2 regions of the Absiella sp. AM29-15 genome follow, and region 2 is predicted to be linked to the other one. Evidence: a T-box and tRNA genes for the amino acid it is inferred to sense, from the RefSeq annotation. Region 2 holds a T-box; the other holds one or more tRNA genes.
What was found. A T-box is a leader RNA that pairs with one kind of tRNA and senses whether it is charged. The one in region 2 lies ahead of ileS (isoleucine--tRNA ligase), so its partner is inferred to be a tRNA-Ile.
Positions count from the first base shown of each region.

Region 1 (15,440 bases), on a different contig from region 2:
AATATTGTTTCTTGTTTATTATTAGAAATTTTAAGATATTTTAAGTTAGGAAGCGTTGATAAAAGCTTTACGTTTTCCACATTTACTTCACTTAAACAAACACCTTCTATACATTTATTTCCATAAAGACTTTCATCATGAGAATATGTTAAATGATACTTTTTTAATGGCATGGTCAAGGATAATATCTGTGTATCTTTAGGGACAAGTGCTAAATCATAAATACCACTTACCATACCCTCCATAACGCCTAAATCCGCATAAGGATGATGAGGACTTTTTTCTTCCAACAAATAATGATTCCAATCCATATCGTATCACCTCTTAAGAAATCTTATACATTACAAACATTATCACATTTCATGGGTGTAATATCAAGTGCTTATAAATGAAGAAAAGACAGTTGATTATGTTTCAACTGTCGTATTACATCTTATGATTTGTTCTCTATTTCACCTAAATCAAAAAGTACCTTTTGATAATCTTTCACAAAATATTTTATATTTGTTCTGTGTTCTGCCTTTTTGTATAATGGTATGTCCTTCTGCTTCTAACTTCTCTTTTTGTGCTTCTATTCCGCCTGGATACTTCGCATTCAACTCCCCATTTGCCTTTAATGTTCGCCAATAGGGTGTTTCATCTTCTGTTCTTTGATAACTTGCCCACGCCGCAATAGACACAAAAATCCCAGCTGTGATTGGTTCTGTAAAATCAGCATGATGAATTCTCGCAAAATACTCGCGAATTTCTCCAATAGTAATTACCTTTCCATAAGGCACCTGTTTCATTACATGATCATAATCGATTGGTGGAGCGAAATACATATGATTTCCTCCATACTTTTCAATACTTTTTTGATCGGTAATGATTTGAATTTTTGGCATATCTTTAGCATCATGCAACATTGCGTTAAAGTCTTTCTTATCTTCATTAGCCATGTCTGCCACCTCCTACTTAAAGGATAGCTTGTTTCTATATACAATGCAATGAGGCTGTTTTCAAAAAAGTATTAAATTTTACTTATTTCTTTGAAGATCGTTCACGTTCTTCTAACATATCTTAACTTTCTTTATTCTTTTTCGTATCCATTACGTTTATATATCAAAACAAATAATGCTATGGAAACTACCGCCTCGATGATCATCGCAAGGATACCGCCAATATTTAACGCAGGTGATACTTGCTCTGCCATATGCATGACCATATCCATAATTGCTCCTGTGAAAATGAATGGAGATATCATCTTTAATTCTTCGATATAAGAAGAAAACATTGGTACCAGCATCATCAATAGTAAAATAGGCGAAGTGAGTGTACTGGTACTGACCTGATTTTTCGCAAAGATTCCCAACAGCATCCCAATAATACAGCTGATCAATGTCCCAATCATTGTGACAATACTAAACAATATAAGATTTGATCCTGTGATGGTATACCCACTGATTGGCATAAGTAAATAATTAACGATAACTGTCACAAGGAATACTGGCAGCACACTTCCGATAAAGAATTCCAAAGCATTCACGGAGGATGTCATCAACACGCGCAATGTCTTTTTTTCTTTTTCTTCCGCAAGCATTAAACTTGTACAATATAAGCCAGTCATACCAATATTCATGACCAATCCCATTGCTAATGCATACGCATTTAAATATTCTTCACTGGCTCCATCTCCTGACATATTTTGATATAGAAAACGCATCATCATTGTAAATCCTATCGCAAATATTGGCATAATGATACAGTTTTTTCCACATAGTGCACGAAACTTTACTTCCGCTATCGCCATTACTTTATGTATATGTAGTGTTTTCATAATAACCTTCCCTTCTCCTATAAAAAATATATTTTCCAAATGACAGCTCCTATCACAAATACTGGTATGATGATACAACAACTTCCAAATAATGCACAAACGGGTGCATTTCTCCACGTTATGATATGGGGAAGATGAAATATCTTCATGATAGTTTTCTTCCTGTCACTTCCAAAAAAACGCTTTCTAGCGTTGGCTCACAAGAGTGAATTGTTTCTATCTGATCTTGTTTTAGCCATGCATTTATTTTCTCTACATTTTCATCATTCTGTTGTAAAAGATACTGTTTTCCATCACGTAATCGTATGTCATATTTTTTTACTTTATGATATTTTAAACATATATCGTTTGGTGTTCCATATTCTACAATCACACCTTCATTTAATAATGCCACATGATCGCATAATTTTGTGGCTTCTTCCATATTGTGCGTTGTAAGAAAAATTGCCATGCCTTCTTCTTTTAATTGAAACAACATATTGTGTATCTGTAAAGCGGTCGATGGATCTAAACCAGAAGTTGGTTCATCTAGAAATAATACTTGTGGTTTATGCAGTACCGCTCTTGCGAGAATTAATCGCTGTGTCTGCCCTTTGGATAATTTTCCTGCCAGTTTTTTACGATGTTCATAAAGTCCTACCTGATGTAACACATCTTCGACCCTTTGTTTCTCCACTTTTAGGATTTTTGCGAAGTATTCCAGATTTTTTTCCACACTGAGATATTCATAAATACCACTGCTATCTGTGACAATACCTATTTGTTCATAGATGGTTTCATCAATTTGATTGGCGTTGATTCCCAAGATATAGGCCTCTCCTGATGATGGAAAAAGCTGTCCTGTAAGAATTTTAATCGTTGTTGTCTTGCCTGCGCCACTTGGTCCTAAAAAGCCAAGAATTTCTCCTTTTCTTAGAGTTGCGTGAATATCTTTTAACACGCAGACATTATCAAATGTTTTTGATATATGATCTAAACGTATGATTTCCTGCATCATATATGTATCCTCCTTTTTACGTTTTTCACTATAACATTTTAAGGATTGAAAATGGTGGCTTGTTCCTGAATGGTAAGGATTGTTTCCTAAATAACAAAAAATCTCATTTCTTGATTTTTTCAAGTAAACGAGATTTTTCTTTACGAGATATACTACATACCCCACCTCTTACAATTACTTCATTATGTTTAAGATCAATGGAATCGATTTTATCTAAGGCAATTAAATAAGAACGATGAATTTTTAAAAAGCCTTCTTTCAATTCTTTTTCTATATCTGTAAGGTTTCCCAGAAATTCTATCCGTTGATTTTTCCCATGTAAGATCACATGGTGAGAACGTGCTGATGTTTCAAAGTAATAAATATCATCGATGGGAATATGGCGCAGTTTATCTCCACTTTTACACGTAAAGCATGCAACAGGATCTTTTGTTTCATCTTTTAGACGTTGAATAATAGATTGCAGGCACTCACTGATGGATGTATGCAACTGTTCTTGTGTATCTTTCACAATATAATCAAAGGCTTCAATATGATATTGGAAGGTTTTATAAGCTAAATCTTTGAAACTCGTGATATAAACGATTGTGCCATTTGGATCAATTTTGCGTATTTCTCTCCCCAACAAAAAGCCATCATATTCTGGATGTTTTAGTTCAACATCTAAAAAATAAATATTACGTTTGGTTTGTTGCTTCGCTAACGCATCTAACATTGCACAAGGATCACGATATACCTGCTTTACTTTCATATCATATTCATGAATCAGAATTTGTTTTTCAATTGCCTGCTGTATAAAATTTAACGTCGAAACTTCATCATCACATACATATATTTCTAACATGTTATCACTTCCTATACAATGGTTATTTCCTGAATGAAACGATTATCCACAATTTGTGTAGCTATCGTCACATTTGAATATTTATCAATTATCTTTTGTAAAGAAATCAATCCCATCCCTCGCTGTGTACCTTTGGTGGAATATCCTTCTTGATAGATTTTTTCAATATCTACATCATGGAATAATGAATTTTCCACAATCATATGAAAGGCATCTTCCTGATTGGATAATACCAGGTTCATATCACCTTCATGATCTTTAACTTCATCTATTGCATTATCCAAAAGAATCCCCAAAACACGACATGCATCCATAATATTCATTTTTATTGTTTGCACTGGATATAATACTTCCATATGTAATGAGATATGCTGATGATTGATTTCTGTGATTTTTGAATATAAAAGGCTTTTCATTTCATTGATTTGGATATTTGCTAATTGATTGGTTAGATTCATTTTCTTATCAATATCTTCATCAAATTCATCCATTAATTTTGAAATTGTAGATTCTATTTCCTGCATGTTTCCTTCTTTGCTTTGTAGGTAAATACTGGACATCATATTCTTATAATCATGTTTGAAGGTACGCATATTTTGTTGTATTTTTTCTAAATCTTGAATATAAAGATTTTGTTGCTTCAATAACATATCACTGTATTTTTTCTTATCTTTTAAACTGACCATTTGAATGTAATATATCATAGTCAATATCATAATGAACATCAAAAAAAGTGGTATCAAGAATTGTTCTTTTGATTTTACAGGTATCATTTGTAAACAATAAGATAATAGATCATATATGAATAATACAATAATCGTCATTCCTAAAATTTGTATGAAAGAAAAATTTTTATACTCAAATTCTCGATAGATTCTGGCAATATTCAACTTTTCCACAATCAGATAAATCGTAAAAAACAACAGTGCTATCATTGGCAAATTTAATAAATAATAGATTTGTACATTTCCATTTGATAAAAACCAAAGCATTTCATTTAGAATAAAGAACGTCTGCTGGCATACTGAGCATATGCATGCGATGAGAAAAATTGAACGTTTTAGATTTTTGTCAAATAGTGTATATGCGATGATCCAGCACCAAACAAATATTTCAAGTTCCAAAAAAAAGAATATATCAATTCCAGTTAAATCTGATAAGTAATAAGGAATCTCTCCTGTATGCAATACTTCCTCAACAAGTCCTATCCCAAAGTAAAAAATGGCGACATAGCACATTTTTTTGAAACTGACTTTTTGATATATGATTTTCTGATAAGCCCAAAAGATGGACAAAACCCAACACAAGTTTCCAAATATAGATATAAAAACTTTCATTCATATCTCTCCTCCACTCGCTTTTAAAGCATATTAATTATACTATGGTTTTCATCGTATCGACATAAAAATGAACAGGTTTTTTCTTCATCCTGTTCACTTTATTTTTACATACTCCTCCATGCAATACAATCTGGTCTTTGTAAAGTATCAAAGAATAATCGCATACACTGTATTGCTTGATCAAGTGTGATTACAGCATTTTCTGGTGTAAAATCAGGGGCACCATTGCCACTTACAAAGCTTACTACTCTTTCGCAAGTTCCTACTGATTGCCAGAAATCACCATCACCATTTAGAAAATAATGCAAACAGGCATCTGCTCCATTTAATGTTATCGTCAAACATGGATACTCATATTCCCCAGAAAGCCAGATATCATCATATGGAATTTGGGTGCTTTGTCTTATGATTGTTTCAATTTCATCTTTACTACGACAATCAAATTCCCCTTGATTACTTACTACATGCATTAACATCACTATGATTTTTCTCCTTTCTTTGTCATTTTTCTTAATTATACCAGATTTTAAAAACTCTTTTCATCTTTTCTGGTCATCTGATATCTATACAAAAAAAATCCCGATAAGCGATAACCTATCGAGATTCGTTTTAAATTTTGGTGGAGCTTATCGGGATCGAACCGATGACCCCCTGCGTGCAAGGCAGGTGCTCTCCCAGCTGAGCTAAAACCCCATGTATATTTAAATTCGATGGTGGGCCTGAATGGACTTGAACCAACGACCTCACCCTTATCAGGGGTGCGCTCTAACCACCTGAGCTACAGGCCCATGTTCCATCGAATGCTTGATTATAATACCACGATGTTTTTTATATGTCAACACTATTTTTTTAATTTTAATAATTTTTTGAAAAATTTTATAATAAGCGATTTATCGTTCTATTTCAATGTCTGGTCATCGAATTATCGAACAAAAAAAATCCCGATAAGCGATAACCTATCGAGATTCGTTTTAAATTTGGTGGAGCTTATCGGGATCGAACCGATGACCCCCTGCGTGCAAGGCAGGTGCTCTCCCAGCTGAGCTAAAACCCCATGTATATTTAAATTCGATGGTGGGCCTGAATGGACTTGAACCAACGACCTCACCCTTATCAGGGGTGCGCTCTAACCACCTGAGCTACAGGCCCATTTCCACCGAATGCTTGTACATAATACCATAGGAGTTTTTGTTTGTCAACATTTATTTTTACTATTTTGAAATTTTAACTATTTTAGGTGAAGTTATTCTTTTATAAATTTTAAAAGTCCTTGTTCATCCATCACTAAATAGCCATCTTTATATTTTGTATAAATGTTACCCTCTATGGACACTTGTTGTTTCTTTTCTAAATCAACATATATTTCTTTTACAAACTTGTTATCTTTCACACATGTAATACGCATGAGTCCAAAAGGATCATTTACACCAGAATCCAATGTGCAACCATCTGTATGAGCCTGACAGACATCTGCTTCTTCCTTCGTTTTTAAATCTAATTTTTTAATTTGTTGATTATCATTACTATAAATACTTCCTTTGTACAAAAAAGCATTCAAAGTTGACATATTATCTAAAAATACCTTATTTTCTTTTCCATCTTCTGATAAGCTCATTAATACACCTTTCACATTATCGTTTTCTTCTTTTATTGTCATATACATCACTTGCTTATCCCAAACACCTTCAAAATTCACAATACTGTCTTCATCTAAATCTAATTGCGTGAGTTTTCCATTAGTTAAATCTCCAATATATGTAAGATAATTTTCTGCAAGTCTTCCGATTCTTCCATTTTCATCATGTTCAAATGTTTCTAAACAAATATAGGCTTTATTCTTATAAATCATCAAAGATGCAATCGCCCCATCTGTAAGTTTTAATATCTCTTTTCGATCACTTCCATCTTCTTCCATAGAACATAAATAATTATTTCCTGTCTGCATATTCATATAAACACCATAAAGTTTTCCTTCATAAGGCATTGGCGGATAATTCATGACTGTATCTTTATATTGTGTAATCAGGTATGCTTCACATTGATTATTATTATGGTCACAATTAGGTTTTGCGCAAAGTGGTACATCTTGATTCGTTTCTCCATCATAAAAATATAGTTGATTTCCTATTTTTCCTTTTACAATATGATAGACGCCTTGTTCAGATACAGAAGGAAATGCATCAATTACATAAGCTTCACTATCCTTCTTTTCCTTATTTGAACATCCACAGCAAACCAATAACAAACACAATACACATAATATTTTACGCATGAATATCCCTCACTTTCTTTATTCTGCATAGTATAAATACAATAAGTATGAATATATAAGCAATAAATGCTTTTTTAATATTTAAAAACGGATAAAAAAGGCACATGAACAGTGGTGCTTGATAAACCTCATTGATACAAAGCAATAATGGTACACTTAACAAAAGAAACAGTACAATCGCTGTGACTTTTTCAGATTTAATACGTGAAAACAAATATAAAACACAATACAGTAGTGCTTGAATTACAAGGATTTCTAATATAAATTGCATAACTAAATACTGCATAATCGTCATTGTAAATGGCGATGTAAAGAACTGTTGTAAATCATGCATTGCGACATTCAACATAACGTCTGGATACATTTGCTTATTATGCAGGAAGATCATTATACTGATGAAACACCATAGAAGTGTAAAGCCAACACTTAATTGTATATATTTTAACGTATGTGTTTTTCTAATACCAATCATTGTTGTTTTATAGTAAAGTGTAACTCCACTTTCTTTTTCCTTTGCGTATGTATGCATACACATCAGCACCATCATCAGTATATAGAATACCAGTAATTTTGCGAATTCTTTTGATTGATCAAAAAACATTCTAGTATGATCTTCTTTTAATACCTGTCTTGACTCATCATTTTTTATCATTTCTATTTTTTGACAATATTCTTGAAACGTACGCTGAGTGGAAAGTTCTTTAGAAAGAAGCGTTTTTTCTGTTTCGTTATTTGATAAAAGTAGTTTTTGTTCAATATCCGCAAAACGCTGTTTTTCTTTTTCGATGTTTTGATATGTTTCTTTTGTTGGTGATGCACCAAATTCATCAATATAGTAATTTATAATTCGATCATCTTGATAGGATAATGTATGTATATTAGAAAGATCAAATGATACAAGCATAAGCAGCAGGCATGCAAACAAGACGCCAGCGCCTTTTAGCCAAGACTTCTTTGCTTCATAAAATAACAAAGAATGAAAATGTTTATCATATACTGGTATCTCTATCATTTTTTGTTTATATTCTTTTGTAATATATGCATAATAAGAACCAGCAAAAATCAAACAAATCAATAGAGCTAAACAAATCAACAGCCAGGTGTAATATATTGCGTGTGAAAAAATAGAAATATAGCTCACACGAATAAAATCTAGTTCTGGATGTAAAATATGTGATAATGAAAGATATGCAAGTAAGCTGTTTTTATCTGCAGTAAAATTAGATAACAATGTGCTGATACATACACATATCGCAATCAAACCACTGCCAATCATTGTTTTTCTAAAGAACGTCGAAACACCAAGCAGTAACATTTCCACAAATGCAAATGCCAATATGCGCATGATCAACATCAGTAATAAAAACTGTATAATCGTACATTTGATTGGTGTTGTAGCGCACATCATAACACTTTGTATTGGCTGTTGTATATTCACAAACCCATATTGTATTCCACGAATCACATACATTCCAAGGTAGGAAAGTGCCATGAATACAATCATTGATATTGTCAAAGAAGCATATTTACTTAAGTAATTCCATAACCCTCCCTTAGAGGTAGCTTTGATATAAGACATCCTGCCTGACTGATATTCTTTATCTACTTGTATATATGTTATATAAATCATGAATACCGCGATGAAGATATCTACAAAATAATCATTTAATATTAATTCTATTCCATATGTTCCTTTTGTGGAAGTACCCGCCTCTAATTTCTTACCTTCATAACGTTTTTTGATTGCGACCTGCCGTTCTTTTATGAAATGATTATCCTTACGGAAAAGAGAGATTTCTTCTTTTTGATTCTGAACAATGCTTTGATAATATGCAGGATATCGTATTAGATAATTCACTTCATCCTGCAGTCGCTGGATTGTTCTTAAATCATATGTTTCTTTCCCTAATTGAGAAAGCACATCATTTCCATATTGTGACACTGCCTCTTTCCATTCTTGATCACTTATACGATCTCCATTCAGCTTTGACTGTAGTTCCATCTTTTTTAAATAATCAGCAGCATCTGACAAAGGCATGCCTTTTATATTTTCCTGTAGTGTCTGATAATCTTTCTGATAAATGGATGAGGATTGCTGAACAGTAACGAATAGTACAAATTGAAATATCAAAAGCAAACATATCAGACATAAACTTTTCTTATTCAGGAGTGTTTTCTTTAAATCATAATACAGCATCTTTTTCATCCCTGAACAAGTAAAAATATACATCACTGATTTCTGGTGTGATCACTTCTCCTGAATATTCATCATGATCGTCAATGATTCTGGCAAACAATTTATCATGACGATAATAGATAGAGCTGACGATATTTGCCTGTTTATATTTCTGATATTCTTCTATTGTTATTTCTCTTTCCTTTACCTTTTGATCTAAGCACTCTAATATACTAATACGATCTCCCTGTAAAATAATATGTCCTTCTTTTAGGAAGATGAATTTACTAGATATGAATTCTACATCACTGACAACATGCGTCGCAATTAAAACGATTTTATCTTTCGCAAAACTCGCAATCATATTTTGCATTTCCATTCGTTTCATTGGATCTAACCCAGCTGTTGGCTCATCTAGAATTAAAATCTTTGGGTCATTGATCAAGGTTGCCGCAAGCATTGCACGCTGTTTCATTCCTCCAGAAAAGGCTGATAGCTTTTTATAGAAAACATCTTCTAGTTTTACTTCTTTTACCAAATATTGACTACGGGAAATGATTTCCTGTTTCTTCATGCCTTTTAAATTGCCAATATAGTACATAAAATCCTTTAATGTAAAATCTTCGTATAAACATTGTTGTTGTGGCATATAGCCTAACATATTTAAAAAACTCTTTTTCTGTTTCACTAAAGGTTTTCCATCTAATATGATTTCTCCTTGTGTTTCTTTCAGCAGCATTGCCAGAATATTCATAAACGTCGATTTTCCTGCGCCATTTGGGCCTAGCAATGCATAAATTCCATTTTCAAAGGTATACGATATGTGATCCAATGCAGTAAATGATCCATAATTTTTTACCAATTGTTTAATTTCCAGTTTCATTTTGAAGCCATTCATCTAATTGTTTTTGTAGTTCTTGTATAACTTGATCAATTCCTGCATTCTTTAGTTTCTGATTTACTTCTTCTACATCCTTCATCAATGTATCTGTATCTTTTACAGTATCTCCCTTATTACATGCAATACATCCAATGACATCTGCATCTCCATCTGCTGTAGCCATTCTAATATTATCAAATTGATCCAGTTTATCACTAACATTTGATAAATCAAAGAAGCTTGGCAATAATTCTTCTTTGGTAATATTTGCCTCTTCTTCCAGTTTTTTAAAGTATTCTAATTTATTATCTACTTCATTTTCAGAAGATTCTATAATCATGTTATTACCAAAGTTATTCCAACTAATATTTGTATAATGTGCATGATCTATGATTTTTCCTGAAGCATTACGCTCTGGTTTTGTACCAAATTGTAAAATTGTTGAACACTCTTTATCTGTATTTAATATCGCCATTAATCGAAATGCATCTTCTTTTTGTTTACTGTCCTTTAATATAGAAAATCCTGATACGTATGCATAATATTCTTTTGTCATATCCAAACGAACATCTTTTTCTTTCTGTTTAAGGCGTTGTGTAAATCCACGAGAGCCATCCATAACAACTTGATCTTTTGATATAATATCGTTTAAATCCTCCTGTCTTAAATCTGCACCAGTAAAACCTTTCCATCTCATATCAGAAATCAATTTTATAGTATCTAAAATATATGGTTCTTCATAAGGATTCACAACTTTATGATCTTTTTTTCTTATAAATAGACCCGTATTATTAATATTTTGATATTTATCCGCGATATATGTTTCTAAATTAAAACGCTGACTTAATATCCAATCCTTTTTATTCTGATAATTTTCATTAAAATATTTTAACACTTCTAAAGGTTGATGTATGACATGATCTATCGCTTCTTTATGAGCTTGATAATAGTCTTTATTTATAAATAAGTAAAAGGTTTCCAAAGGGTAGACTATTTTCGGCACTAAATATATTTGATTATTAAGCTTTTCTGTATCTAACTGATTTTGTGAATAATATTGTGATAAATCCTTGCCTTCTTTTGTGTCAAATAAAGTATCTAATGGTTCTAGTGCTGAGATATATGTTTGATTAAAAGGTACGATATCCACATTTTCATCCTTAGATATTATATTACTTACTAACTTTTTCTGATTATTCAAAGAAAAACCTTCCAGACTTTCTGGTCTTGGATATTGCTTTATCACTAATTTCAAGCCTGTTTTCATTTCTTTTAATCGTTCATTAACAGCATCAATTCTCTCATTAGATATTGCTTTATATGTTTCTTCAGAATCAATCCATGATTCACTGCCTTGTTCTATGTACCATACGATTTCTTTTGTCTTATCTTTACCTGCACATCCATTCAGCGCTATTAAGATTAATAATATCAATAAGACTTTTCCTGCTTTTACAGTTTTCATAATATTCACCCTCTTCATACTGTCCCTATTATCAAAAGCTAGTAAATGAAACCTGTTTACTTTTATATTCAAACAGGCTTCATTTACAATTACACGTTGTGAGAGTTCATGATTAATAAAAGTATAAATCATTTAACACTTACAGTGTAACCTCTTTCATATACAGTATGACTCTTATCTATGAAAAAGTAAATATAATTTGTTGCTTAAATGATATATTATGCTAATAAAACTTAACATTTTTACGATAGAAAACTGAAATATTCTAAAACACTGTTGCATAAACATTCTGCAATATCTTGTTGATATTCATCAGTTACTAGTTTTGTTCGATCTTCATCATTCGATAGAAATCCACATTCCACAAGTGAACCGATTTTATTTGCATTATTCAGGATATAATAATCACCTGTTTTACTTGTCATATTAGTTCCTGTTAATTTTTTGAAATTCTTTTGTATGATATCTGCGAATACTTTGGATACTTCATTATCTTTTTCATAAAATGCCTGTGCCCCTTTTACGGATGTATTGGGATATGCATTTAAATGAATGCTTAGAAATAAGTCTGTTTTATCTGCATTGATGATTTCCATGCGTTTTTTCATATCTTCTCTTTTACGATTGGTGGCATTTGCACTGGCTAAATCATAGGCGCCAGTTCTTGTAAGAGTGACACTGGCACCGTTGTTTTTTAAGAGTGTTTCCAGTTTCTTTGCGATTTTTAGATTAATTTCCTGTTCCTTGACATTGCCTGCTCTAGCACCATCGTCTTTTCCACCGTGTCCGGGGTCCAAAATGATACTGACGCCTGATAAAGAATGATAGGTTCTTGATGCATTGATGCTTTGGATATGTGACAACATACAGGCTGATGCCAATATGGTTGCGATCATGGCGATGCCTAGGATATAATGTTTTCTTTTCATTTTCTCACCAGTTACAGTATATGAAATGCTTGTTTATATCATGCGATAAACAGAAGAAAATCCTGCTGAATCAGCAGGATTATTAGAAGGTATCAATTTGTGATTTGTTTAAGCGATTTACGATTTCATATGCCAGTTTTACACTGTTTTCAAAGTCTTGATAAGTGGTAAATCCATGGTGGGAATGGATATATCGAACAGGTACACCAATGATAATCGTAGGTGTGCCGTTATTTGACACATGCAACATAGCACCATTGGTACCGCCACCGCTTCTGACACTTTCCTGACATGGGATGCCTAATTGTTTCGCTAAGTCTAATGCATAGCGTTGAAATCTTGGATTGGTGATCATACTTTTATCAAAGTGACGTAGCATTGGCCCTTTACGAAGTGCTGTTTGTATCATCCAATCCTCCTGAAAGGTATCATCCGCAGGACAGCCTTCAAAACAAATGGCGATATCTGGATGAATGGTTTTTGTGACTAAATCCATGCCTCGTTCACCAACTTCTTCCTGAGCAGATAGTGTACCAATGACTTCTACATCATCATTTTGGATATGGGCTAATGTTTCCATCACACACGCACATCCTATACGACAATCAAATGCTTTACCTAAAAATAAGTCACGTTCTTCCTCATAGGTACAGCTGACATCTGGTACGACAGGAGCACCGATATGAATATGTAATTGATTAATCACTTCTTCTTTGCTTGTGGCGCCAACATCAATGACCATTTCCTGCATAGACAAGCTTTCTGGATGTTCCCGGTCTTTCATGAAATGTGGTGGTTTTGCGGCTACAATACCACTGATATATTTACCTTCTGCATTTTTTACACGTACTTTTGAGGCAGGAATGGTGTCTGGCACCCATCCTCCCAATGGTAAAAATACCATCGTACCATTGGGTTTTATCGCCTGTATGATAAAACCTACTTCATCACTATGTGCATCAATTAAGACAAGCGGTTTTTTCTGTGTTTGTTTTGTTTGATAGATATATGTGTTTCTTAAATGGTCTTCTTTTACAACACTGTTCTGTGGCGCATATTTTTTTGCGAGTGATACTACTTCATCTTCAAAGCCACTAACACCATTGGCATTTGAAAACTGTTTGATCATTTCAATATTTTCAGCTTTTGTTCTCATATTCCTTTTCCTTTCGATCTAATAAATAAAGCTTACCAGCTTTTTCTCCTCCTGTTTGTGGATGAAAGATCACATCCCGTTGATAATGAAATCCCATTTTTTCAATCAGTCGTTCTGATTGAGGATTGTCTTTGAAATGGCCACAACACATGTAATCACATTGTAGCTGTTGGAAACAATAATCAACCACCAAATCAGTAGCTTCTACCATAATGTTATTACCCCAGTAATCTTGATGCAGGATACATCCAACATCTTTTCCATAGGCATTTTTGTATGCTTCACCGAAATCAAATTGTGGCGTTTCTAAATCAAGTGAACCGATTACTTTGCCATTTTCTTTCCAGACAAGGGCAAATACTTTATTCATATCCTGAAACATCTTCATTAACGTCTGTGCTTCTTCCATGGAGGATATGGTGGGACATCCAGACATTTCTGAGATGGCAGGATCTGTGAATATCTGATATAAATCATCAAGATCTTCTTTTTGCCATCCTCTTAAGATCAATCGTTTGGATTCTAAAATGGTATTTTTTACATCTAATTCTTTTGGCATGTCATCCCCTCACATTCAGCAGTTTTATTTTAGCATACTATCACAATCAAATACATGTATATTTTTTATGTTGTAAAATGAAAAGCATCCCTTGTGGTACCTTATAAAAAGTTGTACCATAATAGTGTAGAAGGGCTTATTCATGATAAAAAGCATATAGATGTGATGACGTATGCCTTAAGTGCATATGTGTTGTGTATCTTAGGATTACATGATCAAAAGAAAGATGGTACACCAGATATGATGGTATATATTCATGCGATAAAAAAAGGATTTGGCATGATAGGACATATTGATTTCAGTATTGATCATAAGGTATACTCATATGGGAACTATGATTATCGTAGCTTTCAAATGATGGAGGCTATAGGAGATGGTGTGATGTTTATCTTTGATGAAGCTTTCTATCTGCCTTTTTGTATTGAACATGAAAAGAACACAATTTTTGCGTTTGGACTTTGATTAGAAGCACATCAGATTAAAGAAATACATGCCAGAATTTCAACACTTTATGAAAACAGCATTCCACGGTATCCTGATATTATAAATGATCCAGATCATGATGATTCTCAATTTACTAATCAATTGTATCTAGCGACAAAAGTTTCTTTCTATAAATATACAAAGGATTATCGTAAATATTTCATATTAGGCAGTAATTGTGTAAAATTCGTTGATCAGGTATTGGGTGCTTTTAGCAGTGATATCTTAAATTTAAGAGGATTTGTGACATCAGGTACGTATTTGGATTACCTGCAAAGGGAATATAAGAAAGTAAAGAAAGGAATCAAATGACATGAACGTATATAGTATTATTTTATGTATCCTATTGATATTTTTTATCATATGTATGGGGATCGGGTTATATTTTTTCCATCAGGCAATTGATGCGAAATCAGAAAAGCCTTTTATATCGGTGAACCCTCACGACACTTTAACAAGTGATGACCACTGGTATCTTCAAAATAAGTTTGTGCGTCATATCACAATGGAAAAAGATGGTTTA
Region 1 is NZ_QVFL01000011.1:60,154-75,593, forward strand. It holds gene DW761_RS11975 (leucine-rich repeat domain-containing protein) at 1-311, opposite strand, end outside; partial or broken gene DW761_RS11980 (MGMT family protein) at 434-938, opposite strand; gene DW761_RS11985 (ABC transporter permease) at 1,070-1,816, opposite strand; gene DW761_RS11990 (ABC transporter ATP-binding protein) at 1,962-2,813, opposite strand; gene DW761_RS11995 (LytR/AlgR family response regulator transcription factor) at 2,917-3,657, opposite strand; gene DW761_RS12000 (sensor histidine kinase) at 3,669-4,994, opposite strand; gene DW761_RS12005 (Imm1 family immunity protein) at 5,102-5,473, opposite strand; tRNA gene DW761_RS12010 (tRNA-Ala) at 5,615-5,690, opposite strand; tRNA gene DW761_RS12015 (tRNA-Ile) at 5,709-5,785, opposite strand; tRNA gene DW761_RS12020 (tRNA-Ala) at 5,976-6,051, opposite strand; tRNA gene DW761_RS12025 (tRNA-Ile) at 6,070-6,146, opposite strand; gene DW761_RS12030 (hypothetical protein) at 6,241-7,269, opposite strand; gene DW761_RS12035 (hypothetical protein) at 7,262-9,475, opposite strand; gene DW761_RS12040 (ABC transporter ATP-binding protein) at 9,453-10,328, opposite strand; gene DW761_RS12045 (DUF3502 domain-containing protein) at 10,312-11,790, opposite strand; gene DW761_RS12050 (N-acetylmuramoyl-L-alanine amidase) at 12,033-12,719, opposite strand; gene DW761_RS12055 (M42 family metallopeptidase) at 12,802-13,875, opposite strand; gene DW761_RS12060 (GNAT family N-acetyltransferase) at 13,859-14,434, opposite strand; gene DW761_RS12065 (hypothetical protein) at 14,600-14,896, shown strand; gene DW761_RS21455 (hypothetical protein) at 15,020-15,229, shown strand; gene DW761_RS12075 (alpha/beta hydrolase) at 15,285-15,440, shown strand, end outside.
Region 1: it has a tRNA-Ile gene. The T-box ahead of ileS (isoleucine--tRNA ligase) is inferred to sense a tRNA for this amino acid. The anticodon was not compared.

Region 2 (15,440 bases):
TTAAAACTGATACAAAACTATCGTTAGATTTAATATCAATAAATTCCTCTAACCATTCAATTAATTTCACATTACTGTTTAAAACTTCATCTAATTTATTCCACTTCCCCTGCATATATAAATCATATTCATTTACTGATGTAACTTTTAATCCATAGGATATACAGCATATACAATAAGCTAGAGATTGTTTAAATAAAAGAGAATTATTGTAATAATCTCCTATAATATTTTGTGCTGTTTTTGCGTATTCAATGAAACTATTTATTTGTCTTAATTCTAATTTAAAATAATTGATACAGGTCATCGTGATTTCATTGAATAAATCAGTTTCTGTAATATCCTTACCATAAAGACTACTTATGTATGCAGTTTTAAAGGTATTTATGTTATTTGATAATTCAATCACACTATCATAAAATCTATTTAAATATAGTTCTCCATCATATTCTGAACCATATACTTTTTTTATTGTTTTAGATAATTGAATATTGTCTGTAACAACAAGAAAAGTAATTTTGTCATTACTATAGAAATGTTTTATACATTCTAGCATTTCTATAGCATAAGTTGGTCTACATCTATCTAATTCATCAACAATAATAAGCAATCTGTTATTTTTCTCAGCTAGAATTTGATCGATTATATTATTAAAGAATTCTTTTAAATCCTCGGTGCATATTACATCATTTAATAACGCATTAATCTTTTCATCTTCTGTTTTATTTAAATTCAAATCTTCTATATCAACAGCACCATTAGTTGCTAACTTGGTCATAATATTGAGTACTTTTTTACTAGCTTTTTTCAAATCTAAAGGAGTATCACTCTTCACATTATAGTATTTGATAAGTTGTAACAATAATGAATGTACAGGCATATTTATAGAATCATTTTCCCATGAATTATAATAGAAAACCTCGTTTGAATTATAATTAGCATTCTCATCTACTCTATAACTACTACACAATTGTTTATATTCTTCTTCATGTTTCATCACATATTCAATCTGTTTAGCAAAAACAGTCTTACCACTTCCCCATTTTCCATTTATTGATATAACTGAATTATTTGTTTGGTTAAGTAGAAAATCTACACAATAGATTAGCTTTTTATTTCTGCTTAATAAATTCTCTGTAATTGTACTTTTAATAAATTCATCATCTGTTCTTTCTAGCATCTTTCCTATTCTCCTTAGATTTATAAATTATATAACTTATGATATTCTTGAATTGCATAGCTATCTGTCATACCACCAATGTGATCAGCAATGCATCTGACTAAAATCTTACGTTTTTCTAAGTATTCTTTTCGTTCATCAATGTCTAAATCATTTAAATCTGTTTGTGTGATTTTTTCTAATTCATCACGTATAATATTTACGTTTCCTTCTTTGAAATTGACGTAGCTTAATCCCTTTTTCATATAAGAGATGTACACCCTTCTTAATGTATTATCCGGCAATGATAATGGGTTATTATAATAGTATTTAAATAATTTCTCTATAACTCGCTTAGAGCTTGTATCAAATTGCGTTACTTCTGAGGATATAATCACACGTGTTGCGATGATTTGTTCTAGAAATTTTGATACATTGTGTGCTGTTTCACTCCAATCAACGATTTTTTGATCAAATCGTTTGTATTGTTCAAAGAATTCATTTTCTGTTTCAAAGAATTGATTGAGTTTTTCTAAAGTATTGTTTACCACATCAGTGACAAAAAATGAAATAATCTCTGAACACAGTCTTGCTCTTAACATATCATTTTCATCAATCAGAAAGATATTGTTATTTTTTGCTTCTTTAATACTATCTTCTATCTGTTTTAACATGATTGATAAGTTTTTTGCCTTTTTGATATGGGAGTTCTTTTTTAATTCTTCAAAGCTTAATTTGTTTGCTTTGAATGCATCATCTACATCATGTGACCTTTGTGCAATTTCATCTGCTATTGCCACAATTTGTCCTTCTATAGTAGTTGGAAAATCATATTCAGGATATAAATATTCACTATTAGGATATAAGAAGAAATCATCCAGCGAATATAATAAATCTCCATGTTTCTTTATTTTGGTATGCTTCCAAGCACCTTCCATAACCTCATATGTTAGATTTAAGCCATCAATATCAGGATACTTGACTTCTAGGCTTGTTAATACACGTAAAGCTTGATAATTGTGTTTAAATCCCATATTCCAGCCTTCTATATCCGTATTTTTAATTATGGAAGTTTTTCCACGAAGTATTGAATTTAATGCTCTTTCACCTACATGTCCAAATGGGGTATGTCCGATATCATGTGCTAAAGCAATCGCTTCTGTTTTCGTTTCATCCACAGGACAAATTTCGCCTATTTCATTATTCAATAAGACTGCGATTGTTCTTGCAATCTGTGTTACCTCTAATGTATGTGTCATTCTTGTACGAAAATGATCTCCTTTACTTGAAGTAAAGATTTGTGCCTTATCTACCATTCGTCTAAAAGCTTTGGAATGTATAATTCTATCTCTATCACGTGAATAGGTCGATCTACCATCATCAAATTGCAATTTACAAGCTCTAATATATTCATCATTACTATTAATCTCATTAAAATCAGATTCAACTTTAATGTTTTGTTCTTTTACAAAATTGTCATATACTTCAACAGCTGATTCTTCTGTAATATAACTATTCTTTTTAAAGTCTTTTTGTAAATCAAAAAGCAGCATATTGCACAAATTTTCTATTATCAACTTTTTATCTGTAAACGCCTCTGTTTTACAAGTTAAAAGACTATCATTTATATCTACAACTCTGCAAGCAATTGCATCTAAATAGCTTATATCACTATTTTCCACTCTAAAAGAAATAAATAAAATCTTATCATCTATTTTTATTTCTCCTTTAAAATCCATATCATTGTTTGCTAAATTATAGGCAGCATTAGCTTTATCTGATTTTAATCCCTTGATAAGATTTGAAAATGGTTTCTCCCATATTTTAATAATATAAAACTTTTCCATATTCGTGCCTCCTTGTAACATATGTGTCATATTAAGTATAAAATATATTTTTATTATTACAACATGAAAATTAAAAAGTTCAAGTTTGGGATAGGATGACTCTATTTATAGTATTATAATTATTTAAAATCAATGAATTTCAGTCATTATCACAAATTCTCCATCGCTGTAATCATCATAATTTTTTATGTCCATATGTTATTTACTAGTAATTGACACTATCAGTATAAAGCAGTAAGATATATCTAACCGCTTATTATAAGCAAGAAGGAAACAATAAAGGATGGAATGAGACGTAGAAAGATTAATCAGATGAAATCAATTATCAAAGGCGAGATTTCTGATATAGAGAATAACCCCGATAATCTTGATTATAAATTATTAGCTATCAATATTAAGTACGTTTATAATCAAATTGATAAGGTCTCTTATCAGGAAGGTGATGATATATATAATATAGAATTATCCCAAAGTAGCTCTTCTGAATCTTCAGATGATAACTATAAGAATTTGTTATGGGCTTTGGATTCTATTGAAGATGCAATGAATTATTGTGAACAAAAGGATAATATTAATATGCAGGACTCATTAAAAATTGCATTAGGATTTCTTGATTTCTTAGTCTAACATAATAAAAATTCATCATTTTATAAAATATTAAAAAGTATGTCAATAAATGTAATAAACATTAACACTTGTATCCATTGTCAGTATATTCAGAGAACCTGAATTTATACTGACTTTTTCTTTTTATTCTTACTTTATGAGAGTGAGTGTCCATGGAATACTTGAGTTCTGGATAACTAACTATATCACCTTATGGAACTGTCTATTTAATTCTTCAATCACATACGTTATGTAAATTATTTTCCTTGTTTCCACTGGATAATTAAAATAGGTATTTAGAATGTCCCAGTTTTCTTCCCAACTCATTATTGCGATTGGAGAGATTTTTTTACTGTTCCTCTGTATTTGCTTGATAAACCATCTTTAGATTTTTCAGGTGCTGCCTACCCTTAGCTTGAATGTCTTGATATGTTTATATCTTACAAAACATGTGCTGCTACGCATCAAATGTATGATGTTACGCTTGTGTATATAGACTTTTAATAGATAGCTCTTACGGCTCTCTAAAGCCTGTAAGACTATTTACACAGAATAGAGAAACAGCATTAACCTCTCTACTTTTCAACTGATTATTACATTTGAATATGATTGCTTTATTCAATTGTAAATACTATTTGATTTCATGAAAAAAATCTTTTATATTTTACAATTTACATCATGATGAAAAAAAAGATATTCATTTAGGTAGTCTAACCTTAAATGAATATCTTTATTTGGTTAATTTTTCTTTTCTATTTCATCAATTACAGCTTGGCGGATGTCATCTGGAATATCTAATATATCTATTGCTTCCATAACATTAATATGATTTTTTGCCATTAACTTCTTTGTATATACTACAGCGCTTAGAAACCGTTCTTCTGCTTTACCTTCTTCTTTCGCTTCCTTACGGATACCTTCACTTAAGTTACACATTTGCATCACCTGCCCCTTTCAAAAACATTATAACTTTCTTTCATTATTTGTCTATCCAACTATAATGTATATTATCTGATATTATGTTTTTAATATATATTAATAGCTTTATTTATCACAAAACACTAATTAATTTTATGCAAAAAAGCTTTTGTATTTTGCGTTTTATACTTAGATGAAAAAAAGATATTCATTTAGGTGGTCTAATCTTAAATGAATATCTTTATTTGGTTAATTTTTCTTTTCTATTTCATCAATTACAGCTTGGCGGATGTCTTCTGGTATTTTCAACATATCTAATGCTTTATTGATTTCAATATTGGTAGTTTCCATCAAGTTTTTGACAAGTTCTACAGTACTTATAAATTTACCTTCAAGCTTTCCTTCTAATTTACCTTCTTCTTTCGCTTCCTTACGGATACCTTCACTTAAGTTACACATCTCAGCCACCTCCTGCTCTAGATCTTCTGTTACTAGTATACCATAATTTTCTATAAGTTGTCGCTTTATTTCATCTAGTGGAAGATTCGAATTGAATAATACATTCAATAATTTCATAGAGTCATATTCTCCATCATTGTAATCATCATAACTCTTTTTTAGATAAATCATGATAACTTCTATCAAATCATAATGACTTACTGGACTATGCCATTCTTTTCTCAAACAAGTTTCCGTTAGTTTGTATGAATTCACAACATCATCTTTTTCTTTTTTATGATTCATACAGATCCATAAAGAATACACCTTTTTGATATCTAAATAATTGGTATGTTCAAAACCATATTTTGCGTTCTTTTGACCTGCTAAGATCCTACAGGCATGATACACACCTCTTGATATCAATGGATAATGTCTTTCATCATCACCCTGTGCTTCCATGTTTATCAGAAATCCTATGATTTCTTTTTTAGCTTCTACCTTCTTTGTTGGAAGTTTCGCAAAGAAGAATACATCATAGCGTATTTCTGCGCCAATAACAGCGATATCCTCAAGGTTTAATCCCAAAAGTTCACCATTTCTTTTGATGTACTCAATTCCTTTGATTGGCTCAATACAAGCCTCTATTTCAGGTATTGGCATACCCATATATTCTGGTATTTGATCATGCAAGATAGATGCCAGAATAGATTTGAAAGCCAGGATTTTTTTACAATATTCATCATGTGCTTTTCCCGGTTCTTTCGTATCAATGGTTGATACTAGTTTTAGTCTATTATTCATAAAGCGCCTCCTTTTCGTGTAATGTTTTCCATTATACATGCATTGTTTAAAAAAATCTATACATAATTACAACAAAGTCAGAAAAGCACAAATAATTATATTTTTACAGTAAAATCTTAAAGTAAATCATGATTAACAAACACAGTAATCTATGTCTTAATATGAAGCATTTTCTTAAATCAAATCACTTTTTGATTTCATTTTTTTCAATACATTCCATCATTTCATGATGTATATCCTCAGATATGTCTAGTAGATCCATTGTTTCAATAACACTAATAGTTTTTTATCATTAACGTCTTGGTATATTCTACAGCGCTTAGAAACCTTTCATCTGCTTTACCTTCTTCTTTCGCTTCTTTACGGATATCTTCACTTTACTAAATCCCCAATTCTAAATCTTTATTTTTAATATCATCATAATCCCTATCTCTGCTAATTGGATCAACCTCAACCTTAAACTTATCATCAGAATAATTGTAATAACGATATCCATTCGTAAGATATCTAAAATCAACTAACTTAGAAGGCGTTGGCTGAATTTCTTTTAAATCAAAAATCGTTCCTGGCACTATCCTCACACTAATCATTCCTTCCTAAATATAATGGTATAACAAAATATAATTGATTATACTATTTTTTTAGCTTTGATAAGCATCATAGAGAAAATGACACACCCAAACATGTATGCTTAATGCAAAAAACTTATTCTTGAACATACTTTTTCCTCATATTTTTCTTCAACCTGACATACATCATATGCTGGTAATTCATCTATAGAGAAGCTTACTTTTACATTGCTTATAAACCTTCCTTCTTTACAGATACCTTCACTTAAGTTAAGCATTTGCATCACCTGCCCCTTTCAAAAACATTATAACTATCTTTCATTATTTGTCCATCCAACTATAATGTATATTATCTGATATTACTTTTTAAAATCATGATATTATAAATTTTATTTATATTAAAATACTAATTAATTTTATGTAAAAAGCTTTTATGTTTTATACTATGATGAAAAAAATATTCATTTAGGTGTTTCTTCCTTAAATGGATATCTTTATTTGGTTAATTTTTCTTTTCTATTTCATCAATTACAGCTTGGCGGATGTCATCTGGAATATCTAATATATCTATTGCTTCCATAACATTAATATGATTTTTTACCATTAACTTTTTTGTATATACTACAGCGCTTAGAAACCGTTCTTCTGCTTTACCTTCAAGCTTTCCTTCTAATTTACCTTCTAGTTTACCTTCTTCTTTTGCTTCTTTACGGATACCTTCACTTAAGTTACACATTTTATCACCTATCTCTTTCAAGAATATTATAACTTCCTTTCATTATTTGTCCATCACACGATAATGTATATACAAAAAAGACTATAGAAATTGAATTCCTATAGTCTTCTGGATATATTAGCCTTCTAATACTTCGTGACAACGATCACATAAGCCATCTTCTCTTGAAGAATCAGTAATGTTCCAGCATCTTGGACATACTTTTCCCTCACATTTTTCTACTGCTACCTGGCATACTTCATATGCTGGTAATTCATCTACAGAGAAACTTACTTTTGATACGATCAGCCATTGGTTGAATTTGTTGCCACAGTAATCTTCGATCAATTTACGATCTTCATCAGATACATTTACCATAACATGTGCTTCTAATGATTTCCCGATAACTTTTTCTGCACGAGCTGTTTCTAGTGCTTTAAAGATATCTGCACGAATTGCCATTAAACGAGCCACATCTGCTTTGATTGCTTCTGCGTTATCAATGACAAGGTTTTCTTTGAAGCTTCCTAAATGGATACTTTCTGCTTCTGTATGGAAGAAATCATTTACTTCTTCACATGTATGAACAAGGATTGGTGCCCATAGACGTAATAAGAAGTCTAATGCATGATACAGAACAGTTTGTACTTGTCTTCTTCTTGGTGAATCTTTCTTTTCGATATACAGGATATCTTTTGTGTAATCCATATAGTAAGCAGATAATTCATTGGTCATTAAGTTTGTTAACATACCAGTGATATCCGCAAAACGGTATTCTTGATAAGCTTTGATTGCTTTGGTATTTGCTTCATTTAATAGCACTAAGATATATTGATCTAATGCTGGTAATTCCTTCACATCTACCAAATCTTCTTTTGTGAAGTCTGTTTCTGGATTGATGTTTGCTAACATGAAACGGAATGTATTACGTACTTTACGATATTGTTCAGAAATCTGTTTCATGATTTCATCTGACATTGAGCAGTCTGCCTGATAGTCTACAGAAGTAGCCCATAAACGAAGGATATCTGCGCCATATTTCTTAGTGATTTCACCTGGTGCTACAGCGTTCCATTGAGATTTACTCATCTTCACACCTTTACCATCCATAACAAAACCATGGCTTAATACCTGTTTATATGGAGATTGTCCATGTACAGCAGTCCCAATGATCAAAGATGAATTAAACCATCCACGATACTGGTCACTACCTTCAAAGTATAGATCAGCAGGATAGCCTAAACCTCTTTCCATCATAGCACCTGTGTGTGAACTTCCGGAGTCAAACCATACATCCATGGTATCTGTTTCTTTACGGAAAGTTCCATTTGGTGAACCTGGGTGGCTGTATCCTTCTGGAAGTAAGTCTTTTGCGTCTCTTTCAAACCATACATTTGAACCAAATTCTTTGAATAATTCTGCGACATGATCAAATACGTTTTGATCCATGATAGGTGTATCGTCTTCTGCATAGAAGATAGGAATTGGTACACCCCATGCACGCTGACGGGAAATACACCAGTCACCACGATCGGCGATCATGTTATGCATACGCTGCTGTCCCCACTTTGGTATCCAGTCTACTTTATCAATTTCATTTAATAACTGTTCACGAATCTTATCGATAGATGCAAACCATTGTGTAGTGGCACGGAAGATAATTGGTTTCTTTGTTCTCCAATCGTGTGGATAGGAGTGTGTAATGAATTCAAGTTTTAATAAAGCACCGATTTCATCCAGTTTTTGTGTCACTGTCTTATTGGCATCATCTACATACTGACCAGCAAGCCATTCGCCACAATCTTCCATCATGCATCCATGTTCATCAACATTACAATATGCTGGTAAACCATATTTCTGACCTACAAAGAAGTCATCTGCACCAAAGCCTGGAGCTGTATGTACACATCCAGTACCTGCATCAGCAGTAACGTGATCACCTAAGATAACCAAAGATTCACGATCATATAAAGGATGCTGACATGTGATCATTTCAAGTTCTTTTCCCTTGAATGTTTTGATGATGTTTTTCTGCGTTAATCCAAATTTTTCCCACAACGCATCAACAAGCTCCTGAAGAACTAATAATTTACCTTTTTCACTTTCAACTAGTGCATATGTATAATCCTTATTCAAACAGATTGCTAAGTTTGCAGGGATTGTCCAAGGTGTTGTTGTCCAGATGACAAAACTTGTATCTGTATCTAAGATTCCTTTACCATCTTTTACAGGGAATTTCACAAAAATCGTAGGACTCTTGATATCCTTGTATTCAATTTCAGCTTCTGCAAGAGCTGTTTCACTGGATGGACTCCAATATACTGGTTTTAATCCTTTATAGATCAAGCCATCCATTGCCATCTTACCAAAGATTTCAATCTGGTGTGCTTCAAATTCTTTTGTTAATGTGATATAAGGATGATCATAATCACCTACCACACCTAAAGAAAGGAATCCTTTTTTCTGTCTTTCTACCTGTTCTAAAGCATAGTTGTAGCAAAGCTTTCTGAAATCAGCCAGTTCCATTTCTTTACGGTTATATCCAAGCTTCTGGATAGCTGTTTCAATAGGTAAACCATGTGTATCCCATCCTGGTACATAAGGCACCTTGTAGCCAGCCATAAAGCGGTTACGGATGATGACATCCTTTAAAATTTTATTTAATGCATGTCCTAAGTGGATATCTCCATTTGCATATGGAGGACCATCATGTAAAACGAATGCTTCGCATCCTTCTCTTTTTTCTAACATCTTTTCATAGATGTTTTGTTCTTTCCAGCGCTGCTGGAAGTTTGGCTCTTTACTTGGTAACTTTCCACGCATTTCAAACTTGGTATTTGGCATTAATAGCGTATCTTTATATTCCATCGTTTCTTCCTCCTTCATAAAAAAAACGTCCTTACTCTAAGGACGTTATTCACGCGGTACCACCTTAGTTCATATCATTCCTGATATGCACTTTCAACACGTAACGTGTGCTAAACCCGTACTTCCCTACTAACCATTCAGGAAATCTGCATCGAAAAGTGATTTTTTATTACCCTTCCTACAGCTTTCCACCAGCCAGCTGCTCTCTATCAGTACCTGTAATAAAACATGTCTTTTCTGTTCACGCATTTACAATTCTTTTTTCAAAAGATCCATGTTGGGAATATTGGGTGTTTCAAATTCATCCAGTGCAGCTTCCAGTTGTCTTAATTCATCCTTCATGCTGCCTTTTAATTCATTTGCCTCATTTCCCAGTCTGGCAATATCCAGCAATATGCCTCTTGCCATGATTAAAGACTCTTTCACGATAGCATCTGCATTTTTCTGTGCTGTATCTACTACCATATTTGCTTCTTTCATCGCAATCCTTGCCATCTCTCCAGCTGCCTTCTCACGAATCGCCAGATTTTCCATGACCTTGTTATATTCCTGTTGTTTTTCAGCCAGTTCTTTTTCCATTTCTTCTACCTGTTTCAAAAGCACTGTTTGCTTTTTCTTCAGTTCTTCGTTTTCATTACTAAGCAAGGATATATAGTCATCGACCTGGTAACGGTTATATCCATTTTTCATCGTATCGAATGATTTCTTGTCCATAACATCACCTTTCGTCCTCACCTTCGGAAATAAGCGGCTTAATTCACAAATGGAAATAGCATTATTATTATGTCATAAATATGCCACTTCTTCAAGGGATTTTTGTGAATGTCATTGTATTTTTCCAGCTTTTTTCATTATTTTCCAAAATCATTCCTTTTATATGACATTCATTTTCACTATGATCATATGAAAGGAATATCTCCCTCCAGCTTTGAGGGTAGTCATGGGGGTAGTTTTGGGGGTAGTTATTTGGGTAGTTATTTTCATTTCATTGAAATGAAAAAGCCTGCACATGGCAGGCCTTACTCATATTTTGCGACTTCAATAACTAGATGATCTTTTTTTGTCTTGTTGGATACTTCTAAAAACTTAAAACGCCCTGCTTTCCGTATCGATATCACACTGCCAACACTAACCGTTGTGGAAGCCTGCTGGTTTACGGTATGATTGACCTTCACAAGTCCTGCTTTGATAAGATCTGTTGCTTTGCTTCTGGACATATGCCCAAGTGTAGATACCATCACATCTAAGCGTAAGGAAGATACGATTTTGGTTTCATATTTTAATTTTTGTTCATGTTGAATAGGTTCATTTGTTCGCTGAAAATGAAGAGAACAGCGTTTGATTTTGGTTAAGTTGCATGTGATATAATTTTCAACCATCTCATCACAGAAAATATAGATTCTGTCATCCTCAATGATAAAATCTCCAATCATATCCCGTTCAATGCCAATATGCATAATGGCACCTAAGATATCCGGATGTGATAATTTAGAGAAGGATGAGGAGTAGTTGGCTTTTAAACAGATGGTAGGAAAAGCTGGTTCTTCATCATCATATGGTAGAAATGCAAAACGTACACGTTCCGCATTTGGATAACCGCCATCCATACGGTAAAGAATCTGTTTCCCACAGATACTTTGTGCAATCGATGCTTCTTCAGGCGTAAAAAAGGGAGTAATGCATATCCGTCTATAACGTTGCATCTGATCAATGAGATCATATAGGCGTTTTACGAATTCTTCATTACCCCGAAAATGTTGTAACTGATGCTGATTCATTAATTACTCTTCGTTTGCATCCAAACTAATTTCTCCATGTACTGCTACATTTTTAGGAGCACACAGAATAACATTATGACCAATTTTCTGAATGGTTCCATCCAGAGCGAAAATAACACCTGTTAGAAAATCGATTGTTCTTTGCGCATAATCTCTTTGCAGCTTATGTAAATTAATAACGGCTGCCTTGTTTTCTTTCAAACGTTTTGCGACTTCTTCTGCTTCATCGAATGAACGTGGTTCAAACAAAACCATCTTTGTATCACCTGATAAACGACTTACCTTTGATTTTGGCTGTTCATATTCAGACAGGACACGGTTATCTTCATCTTCCTGTTCTACTTCTAACACATCATCTTCATCCATTGGTGCAATAAATTCTTTAAATTTTTGACCGATGCTCATGTTGGCATACCTCCTATACGTTATCACTATTTTATCACAAAGTTCTGCATAGAAAAAGGCTTTTTCCAAAAGAAAAGTGAGATTTAGCTAAATCTCACCAAAATCACATCGCCCTGAATATTTTCAATTTCCTTTACATCGATTTCTATTTCTTCTTTACCGAAGAAAAAAGGAAAGCATTTTTTGATACAGGAACGTGGCGGACATGCATAGATTGCATAAATCAGATAGGAGCATGGATCAAAAGCAAGATCACAAACCGTTCCTATCAATGCCCCGTTTCGTATATTGATAACCTGTTTCCCAACGATATCTGAATATCTCATTTGCCTCACCTAGTTTATTGTATGAGGAAACTTCAAATGTGTGCTAGTTTTCAATATCTTTTCGTAATGCCGCAATAGCATTTTTTTCAAGGCGTGATACCTGTGCCTGGGATATGCCAAGTTCATTTGCGATTTCTGTTTGTGTCATATCATCATAGTAACGTTTTTTGATGATATCCAGTTCTTTGCCCTTTAAATGCTTCAGGCTCTTTTTTAATGCCATCACATTGGATAATTTTTCAATTTCATCATGCTCATCTTTGATTTGATCTAACAGAAACAATTCATCCCCATCACTGTTATAGACGGGTTCAAAGATACTTAATACGGATTGGGTGGAATCTAATGCATCCACGATATCTTTTTCTTTGACTTCTAATACAGAAGCTAAATATGCTGTGGTTGGTTCTTTCTGATAGGTATGTATATATTCTTCTTTTACCTGAAATGCCTTATATGCTAAATCTTTTAGATGTCTGGATACTCTGATGACCTGATTATCTCTTAAGTAACGTTTAATTTCTCCCATAATCATAGGAACAGCATAGGTAGAAAAGCGTACCTCATGTTTTAAATCAAAGTTATCTATGGATTTCACAAGACCGATACACCCTACCTGAAACAGATCATCCATGTTTTCACAGCGGTTATGGAAACGCTGAACGATGCTTAAAACAAGCTTTAAGTTCCCATTGATCAGGGTTTCTTTGGCTTGTAAGTCACCGTTTTGTAAAGCGACAAACAATTCTTTCATTTCTGCATTGGTCAACACTTTTAAAGTGGATGTGTTGATCCCACTGATTTCTACTTTATAACGACTCATTTCTACAACCTCCTAGCCTTGTGTACTAGGAGTTTTCCCTTGTAAAATTTATGCTATACACGTGTTTATTTGTAAGTAACTGGAAAGAGATATCACTTGACAAACAGGAAAAAACCATGGTGTTTTATCATCATGGTTCTGTTGCTTTTTTCTTCTTTTCATCTTTTTGAAATTCCCGATATATCTTCATAAAGGCCCTTTTTTCTATCCGTGATACATAAGATCGTGAAATATTCATGGTTTTGGCAATTTCTCGCTGGGTCTGTTCCTTTTGTCCATATAAACCAAAACGCTTGGTAATGATTTCCAGCTCTCTGGCATCGAGTACGTGAATGAAACGTTTAAGCTTGGATACGTTATCTTCTAACATCATATCATCAATGATATTATCTTCTGGTGCGGATATCGCATCAATGAGTGTAATCTCACTGCCATCCTTATCGGTCGCAATAGCTTCGTTGAGTGATACGTTTTGAAAATAGTTTTTAGAGCTTCGTAAATACATCAATATCTCATTTTCTATACATTTACTGGCATAGGTTGTAAGCTTATGTCCTTTTTCCGGTTTGAAAGAATCAATAGCTTTGATCAATCCAATAGTTCCGATACTGATGAGATCTTCTTTTTGTTCCTTACGGATATCGTATTTTTTTACGATATGGGCAACCAAACGCAGATTGTGTTCAATCAGTTTGTTGCGTGCTTCTTCATCATGATCTTTCAATAATGCTATACAGTTTGCTTCTTCTTCCTTATCAAGTGGTTGTAAAAAACTGTTGTTTCGTATATATCCAACATAACATAACGCATTTGACAGTAATTCAAATAATGTTGTTAACATTTCTTATCACCTGTTATCAGTATATGATAAGGGATGTGACAACATGCGACAAAAAAATCGGATTACACACGTAATCCGATTGGTGTTGATGCGCCTGGTAAATAGATGCCGGCGATAACAACGTTTGCACCATTGTATCCACCATGTACGACTTGTCCATTACCTACATAAACAGCGATGTGACTTTTACCACTGCCATTATTTGCATAGTATAATAAATCACCTTGCTGTAAGTTATCTAAAGAAACCTGTGAAGCGATTTGCAAGAAGTTGTCTGGTCCCATGATGTGATGTTCAACGATCGCATCGCCATCCTCTTCTTCTACTGTGATCCATGCGGATTTTCCTACTGCTTCAATACTTTTTTCTGCGACTTCTTCACACCACATGTTTGCACCTACATAAGATAATGCTGTCTGGGCAATAGGACTTGTAACTGCTTCCTGCTGAGGCTGTGGAGCTTCTTGTTTTTTTGGAAGGAGAAGGCGCGCTTTCCTGCTTTGGCTGTGACTGTTGTGTCTTTGCAGGGGCCTGTGTTTGTGTTTCATTAACTTCGTTATTTTCCACAGCCTGCGCTGTTTCATTTGTTTGTTGTTCTTTTTCAACGGTTTCTTTCTTTGTTTCTTTTTTACTTGTTTCTGCTTTTGGTGTAGCTTTCTTAGCATTTTTCTTTGTAGTGACTTCCTGTACCTGTTTCATAATATCTTTAGTGCCTGAATCGATATTTGTTAAACCGATTGCCGCAACCTTAGTACTTTCAGCTGTTGTATTGTTATAAACGATACCACCACAAATCAATCCAGCGCTTAATAATGCGCATGTACTATATGTCAACATTTTAGATTTTTTCATCTTCATGTCCTCCTTGTTTTAAACTGTGTTACTTACTTCCTACTCATACTATACACAAAACTTTGTCACACGTAAACCCTTTAGCCTACATTTTATGACCTTTTTGTGATATCAAATACATTTTTCATATTCATGTGACATAGCTGTGATTATTTAGATAAAAAAAGACAGTCATCTTTCTGACTGTCCTAATTCTCTAAAAATGAACGGTAATAGATTTTAAAGCTTAATTTTTCGTTCAGTTTTTCTAATGCAATCTTAAAACCGTCAATATCAAAGACTGCGACATCAATATAAGAATAATGGATACCAATTGCCCCGCCAATCGTTCTAGCTAGTGACATATCATAGAATAATTTATTGATTTCCTTTTCTAGCTGTTGACGTAATAGTGCTTCTTTTTCATCTTCATATAAGACTTCATAAAATAGATAGCCATATTCTGCGCCACGCTCTTTCATATCTTTACATGACTGGTATTCTTGATTTAA
Region 2 is NZ_QVFL01000006.1:17,492-32,931, forward strand. It holds gene DW761_RS07535 (KAP family P-loop NTPase fold protein) at 1-1,180, opposite strand, end outside; gene DW761_RS07540 (deoxyguanosinetriphosphate triphosphohydrolase family protein) at 1,201-3,006, opposite strand; gene DW761_RS07545 (hypothetical protein) at 3,319-3,633, shown strand; partial or broken gene DW761_RS21875 (transposase) at 3,820-4,204, opposite strand; gene DW761_RS07555 (hypothetical protein) at 4,351-4,548, opposite strand; gene DW761_RS07560 (hypothetical protein) at 4,780-5,772, opposite strand; gene DW761_RS07565 (hypothetical protein) at 6,153-6,344, opposite strand; gene DW761_RS20980 (hypothetical protein) at 6,464-6,619, opposite strand; gene DW761_RS07570 (hypothetical protein) at 6,844-7,077, opposite strand; gene ileS (isoleucine--tRNA ligase) at 7,195-9,924, opposite strand; T-box leader at 9,960-10,177, opposite strand; gene DW761_RS07580 (DivIVA domain-containing protein) at 10,174-10,638, opposite strand; gene DW761_RS07585 (RNA-binding protein) at 10,944-11,702, opposite strand; gene DW761_RS07590 (cell division protein SepF) at 11,706-12,107, opposite strand; gene DW761_RS07595 (PRC-barrel domain-containing protein) at 12,191-12,433, opposite strand; gene DW761_RS07600 (SigB/SigF/SigG family RNA polymerase sigma factor) at 12,477-13,256, opposite strand; gene sigK (RNA polymerase sporulation sigma factor SigK) at 13,387-14,097, opposite strand; gene DW761_RS21400 (NlpC/P60 family protein) at 14,160-14,486, opposite strand; gene DW761_RS21405 (hypothetical protein) at 14,476-14,949, opposite strand; gene DW761_RS07615 (hypothetical protein) at 15,138-15,440, opposite strand, start outside.